DNA from 2 places in the Psychrobacillus sp. FSL H8-0510 genome. Region 1 is predicted to be linked to the other one. Evidence: riboswitches for the same ligand, from Rfam matches in the RefSeq annotation. Region 1 holds a riboswitch; the other holds the start of a gene.
What was found. A riboswitch is a leader RNA that binds a small molecule or an ion and turns the genes downstream of it on or off. The one in region 1 is predicted to bind S-adenosylmethionine.

Region 2: another riboswitch for S-adenosylmethionine. It lies ahead of MHI40_RS18825 (cyclase family protein); the one in region 1 lies ahead of MHI40_RS07915 (MetQ/NlpA family ABC transporter substrate-binding protein).

Annotation. Positions count from the first base shown of each region.
Region 1 covers NZ_JBBOYZ010000001.1:1,623,689-1,626,907, forward strand. Annotated here, with positions in the region: gene MHI40_RS07905 (methionine ABC transporter permease) at 1-54, opposite strand, end outside; gene MHI40_RS07910 (methionine ABC transporter ATP-binding protein) at 47-1,072, opposite strand; gene MHI40_RS07915 (MetQ/NlpA family ABC transporter substrate-binding protein) at 1,135-1,956, opposite strand; SAM riboswitch class I at 2,049-2,164, opposite strand; gene MHI40_RS07920 (PPC domain-containing DNA-binding protein) at 2,318-2,818, shown strand; gene MHI40_RS07925 (hypothetical protein) at 3,002-3,219, shown strand, end outside.
Region 2 covers NZ_JBBOYZ010000001.1:3,688,906-3,692,124, reverse strand. Annotated here, with positions in the region: gene corA (magnesium/cobalt transporter CorA) at 402-1,364, opposite strand; SAM riboswitch class I at 1,567-1,669, shown strand; gene MHI40_RS18825 (cyclase family protein) at 1,764-2,501, shown strand; gene MHI40_RS18820 (BCCT family transporter) at 2,900-3,219, opposite strand, start outside.

The sequences.
Region 1 (3,219 bases):
AGATTCACCAATAATCGGTAGCCATTGCTCTACAAATTGATCTGTTCTACTCATGAGAATGTCCCTCCAATTCTTCCGTTGCTACACCCTGTGCTTCTAGATAGTGAATAGCGTTTTTCACTTGTTCTTTGTCGCCAATTAAGTGAACGACTATATTTCCGACGATGCCATTCTTCAATTCGATAATATTAGCAGTTAAAATGTTTGGCTGAACATTAAATTTTTGACTAACTTCTGCCAATAACGGTTTTCCAGTACTTTCCCCTACAAATGTTAAACGAGTGACTGCGCCTGTAACATTCAACTGAGCAATCAATGAATTGGATAAATTCCGTTGGCTAATTGTATTTAAAAACTTTTTGGTAGTAGGGTGGGTAGGCTTCGTAAATAGATTAATAGCTGTATCCTGTTCCACGATAACTCCATTTTCCATGACATATACATGATCGCAAATTTTTTGAATGACATTCATTTCATGCGTGATTAAGAGTATAGTAATTCCTAATTCACGATTGATCTTTAGTAGCAAATCTAAGATGGAATCAGTTGTTTCTGGATCCAGAGCACTGGTTGCTTCATCGCTAAGCAATACTTCAGGTTCCTGAGCAAGTGCGCGAGCGATAGCAACACGTTGCTTTTGTCCGCCTGATAACTGGTTAGGATAATTTGTATGCTTGTCAGTTAAACCAACTATGTCTAAATATTGCTCCACCCGTTTTTTTACCTCGTCTTTGTTATAGCCGAGTAGCTTTAGTGGAATGGCGATATTATCATAAACCGTTGCTGTTTTAAGTAGGTTAAATCCTTGAAAAATCATGCCAACTTTATTGCGAGTTTTACGCAATTTAGGGAGGGGTAAGGAAGTAAGTTCGACGCCGTTTATGAAAACTTTACCTTCTGTAGGTTTTTCCAGTAAATTTACACAACGTATTAGTGTGCTTTTTCCAGCACCACTATATCCTATAACACCGTGGATTTCTCCTTGATTTACCCGTATATTGACTTGTTTTACTGCCTTTACAGTTCCACTTTTACTATTAAACTCTTTCGAGACATTTTCTAATACAATCATTTCACGATCTTCCTTTCTTTTTAAAGAAAACGCTACCGAAGTCGGTAACGTTTATGACTCCATTATTCGTCCCAGCTAGGTAAAACTGAACCTTTAAATTCTTCTTCGATGAATTTTTTAACTTCTTCCGATTGATATGCTTTGATAAACTTTTGGATTGTCGGATCATCTTTGTTTTCTGCACGGACTACAATATAGTTCACGTAAGGAGAATTGGAAGATTCTAGTAATATGGAATCCTCTTTTGGACTAATACCTGCTTCAAGTGCAAAGTTTGTATTGATGGCAGCTGCATCTACTTCACTCAGTTGTTTCGGGATTTGAGCAGCTTCTAGTTCAATAAATTCTAGGTTTTTTGGGTTTTCTTCAATGTCATAAATACTTGCTGATTCTCTTTTATCTTTTTTAATTTTGATAAAGCCATTTTCTTCTAAAATATATAATGCACGAGCGCCATTTGTAGGATCGTTTGGTAAACCAAAAGTTGCTCCATCTGGCAGGTCATCTATAGAATCATATTTGTCTGAATAGACACCCATTGGATTTAATATCGTTTTTCCTACAGGAACTAAATCTGTGCCATGGTCTTCGTTAAACGTATCTAGGAATGGCTCATGCTGATAGCTATTTGCATCTAAATCCTCTTCCGATAAGGCTGTATTAGGTAAAATATAGTCAGAGAAAACTTTAAGCTTAACTTCTAATCCGTCCTTAGCAGCCACTTTAGCAGCCACTTCTACAATTTGTTCATGTGGCCCAGCAGTTACACCTACTACTATTTTGTCCTCATTAATCGCTTTAGCTTCTGAAGTTGCATCATCTCCACAAGCTACAAGAGCTCCAGATAAAAGTACCGTTGACAATAAAAATCCAAATTTCTTCATTTTCCATTCCTCCAAATAATTATTCAGAACGTTGTATAAATATAAAAGCCCCTCTTTCAAAAGAAAGAGAGGCGCATACATACGTTAGTCCTCTCTTATCTATCAAAACAAAATTGTTTTGCTGGATTTAGCACCTTTCCACATAGATTATTAGGTGGATGGTTGCCGAGCTTCATAGGGCCAGTCCCTCAGCTACTCTTGATAAGAGATATCAGCTATTAAGTTTTTCAACAGTTCATAAAATATAATTTACTACATCAACTTATTAAAGTCAACCTACTTTTTTTGTAGTTGCGTATAACATTCTAAATAGTATATGTTTAATAAAAATAAATAATTATACAAAAAGGGTGTGTAAGCGTTGTCAAAAGTAAGAGCAAACTTTGCAGTTGGTCAGCTAGGAAAGGTAGTAGGAGCGCGTTTAGTATATGGAACTGATTTGCTAGAAGGAATAGAGGAATTGTGTAAAGTGAATGGAATTAATTCTGCTACAATTCTTAGTTGTTTTGGAAGTTTTCAAAGAAGTGGATTTGTTTATTTGATACCAAACGAAGATTCACCCATAGGTGTAGGGTACAATAACCTCGTTGTCAAAGAGGGGCCAATCGAGTTTTTGCAGGGGACGGGAGTTGTCTGTCAAAGAGATGGACAGTTTGAAACACATTTCCATGGGACAATATGTGACCAATATGGCAATATTTTTGGTGGTCATTTTATGAAAGGTGAAAATCCTGTTATTACAGTAGATTTAGTGTTGGCAGAAACTATTGGTATGGATTTTCAGCGAAAGTTTGATGAAGAAACAGGAGCAAATCAGTTTTATCCGGTAGAAAAGAAAAAAGATAAACCTAATCAGCTTTAACACAAATAGAAAATGCCCCTCATTTAATGGGCGGCATTTTTGTTAAAATAAATCGCTATGTTAAAAGTGTTACACTTAAACTAACGCAGCGGTTTAGTCGAATAAATAAAATTAGAAAAAAGCGGAACTTTAGTTTGTTTATATTCGTAAATTATTATTATGACACTTGAAAGGGGGATTTTTATGTACAAAGTGAATGGTATAGAAGCTTATGAAGCACATAATCGAACTGAGTTATTAGCAGGTTTAGAGGCAAAATCTGAATATATCCTTATTAAAGGAGACTATTATAAAGAAGTAAGAAAGATTATGGATACTCATCTTCCAGAGAACGAAAGTATAGGAGTGGCATTAGGAAATGCGGGTGTGTTATCAATTCTTAATTATGCAATAGATGCAGT
Region 2 (3,219 bases), 2.1 Mb from region 1:
CCGTTTCAGGTGGCCGCTTTCCGCGGGCGTTGCCACCTTCGACTGCAATCAAATGTGTAGTACTTAACTTTAAGATATTGCAGCCTTTCGGTTAGATGATATGAGTAGTACAAGCAGCTATTATAGTAATAAAATTGTCTGTTGAATTAGGGGTACTACTCTGTAATACTTTTCTCTAAACATACTTACCTAGTTCTAAGTGTTGTAGAAGGGCGACGGGCAGATAAATGCCATAAGATTACTGAAAAAAAGTGATATTGGTTGTGACCAAGTCACAACCAATATCACTAAAAATTCAATCGGTAATCATATAGCAAGACGTTTGTCCAAAGTCCCTCGAAAACGAAAGAAACAGTTTTCACTTCAAGGACCGGGCGCCTTTATACCTGGATTCTCTTATATTAATCTTTAAACAGATTAAACCACCCTTTGTATTTGAACCAACTAAGCATAGAAAAAGCGATGAGGACCATAGCACCGAGTACTACGAAATAACTATATTTCCACTCAAGTTCAGGCATGTTTGCAAAGTTCATACCGTATACTCCAACAATGAACGTTAAGGGTATAAAAACAGTTGATACAATCGTTAAGATCATCATGATACGGTTCATCCTACTAGAGTTTATCGACATATGACTATCACGTATATCAGCTGTCAGCTCTCGATTAGATTCAATCATTTCCGTCAGTCGTATTAAATGATCATAAATATCTGCAAAGTAGGTGTGTTCCGTTTGCTGTAAATTCATTCGTTCTGAATTTAATATTCTATAAAGTAAATCTCGCATAGGAATAACTGTACGTCTTAAACGTAACAAATCTCCTCGAAGATCAAACACTGAATCCATAGAAAAATGGCGCATATCATAAGATAGCTTATCTTCTACAGCATTTAAATAGCCTTCAATTTTATAGACAATCGGAAAATAGGCATCCACCACTTTATCGATGATATTATAAGTTGCATGGATAGCACCTCTATCCCAGCCCTGTGAATTTTGTCTAATACGCTCCCGTGCTTGCTCCATTTCATGCATCGGATGGAAATGAAATGACACTACATAGTCTTGACCAACAAATATGTCTAACTCTTCTGCTTCTAATGTTTCCTCATTGAAAGAATGTAAAACAAAGAAGTTATAACCATCATAATAGTCCACTTTAGGACGCTGTAGCCTTTGTAAGCAATCCTCAATAGCCAGTGGATGAAAATGAAAGAAAGAACTAAGTAAAAGTTCTTCTTCTTTAGTTGGCTCAGCAATGTCAATCCAGTACCATTCAAACTTTCTCCGTTTTATATCTTCTATAGGAAAGTCATTTACTATTTCATGATCGGTCGTTATGCCAATCGTATGGATCATACATATCCCTCTTTTCATCACTATCTCTTTTCATATTATCTCATAGTCTTCATATTATTAATGTACCTAAAAAACTGAGGAAATGAAAAGAAAATTATGATGCTTCCACCAATAAAGATGGTATATTCTAAATAAAATGAAAATAGTGGTTGACTTAGGTAATTTCTATTTGTATACTAGGTATTAATCAAATAAAACAACTTTCTTATCAAGAGAGGTGGAGGGACTTGGCCCTATGATACCTCAGCAACAGGCAAAAATTTGTACTGTGCTAATTCCAGAAGCGTTATGCTTGAAGATAAGAAGAGACTAATTCACCGATGACGTGTAAACCTCTTCTTGTTTCTAAGAAGGGGTTTTATTTGATTTTAACTATAAAAAATAGGGGGAGAAATCAATATGTCATCGGAATTACTAAAAGCATTCAACACATTGAAGGAAAAGCAGTGGGTAGATTTAACACACACATTTGGAGCTAATTCACCACATTTCGCTGCTTTTAAAGCAGCTGAAATCGACACATTGTTTAATCATGACGATGGATTCTTTGCACAAAGCTTTCAATTTGCAGGACAGTACGGCACGCATATAGATGCACCTATACATTTTGTAAGGGATACGCGTTACTTAGAAGAACTCGAATTGAAAGAATTGGTATTACCATTAGTCGTCATTGATCGGTCAAAGGAAGCGGCTGAAGATAATGATTTTACTTTATCGGTGGATGACATTTTCACATTTGAAAAAGCCCACGGAAAAATCGAAGAAGGCTCATTTGTCGCTCTTAGAACCGATTGGAGTAAACGTTGGCCAGACGAAAAGGAATTTAACAATAAGGATGCAGCGGGTAATAATCACGCGCCGGGTTGGGGATTAGAAGCTTTGAAGTTTTTATTTCAAGAACGAAAGATTAAAGCTATAGGACATGAAACATTCGACACTGATTCAAGTGCTGACTATCTAAAAAACGGCGCATTACACGGAGAATATTATGTGCTTGAACAAGATACTTACCAAATAGAATTATTGACGAACTTAGATAAGCTCCCTGCAACAGGAGCCATTATTTTCAATATCGTCCCGAAGCCAGAAAAAGCCTCTGGATTCCCAGTTCGATCATTTGCCATCTTACCATAGAAGGAGTGAGATAAATGGACAGTTCAAACAGCTATTCAAGCTCCATTTCGAGCGGACCATGTAGGAAGTTTGTTAAGACCAGAAAGTTTACTGGCGGGCTTTAGACTTCTTTGAACACAGAAGTAACTCAATATGTTCCGCTGGAGCAGTTGAGTATTAGTCCGCAATGCAGATTTGCTTCTAGACATCATGGTAATAAGCTTACAGAAGAACAGCATAGTTTGGAGTTAATCCGTGTAAGATCTCGACTACTTTCCATACTCATTTGTAGAATACTGTAGCTGAGTAAAAATATAACTTTCTTTCTCGGGTCTCATTTGATAATGAGAAAGAAAGTAAAGTTTTAAACATAAATGAAATGCCAAGGGAATAAACCCTTGGCATTTCATTTGTTTTCATTATTTTCTTTCTGCTTTTAAAGCCTTAAACAGTGAAATAATCATAAGTAACATTACGAATGAAAATGGTAAGGCGGCAATAATAATTGTATTTTGTAATGCTGCTAATCCATTAACGGATAACAAAATAATAGCGATTACGGATAATGTGATTCCCCAAGCGAGCTTCACTCTGTTCGGTGGAGTCAGTGACCCGTTGGTCGACTGCATACCAAGAACGAAAGTGGCAGAATCTGCCGAAGTAATGAAAAAGGAAGCAATTAATAACACAGCAAAAACAGAAATACCTGTAGAGAAAGGCATCACATGGAACATTTCAA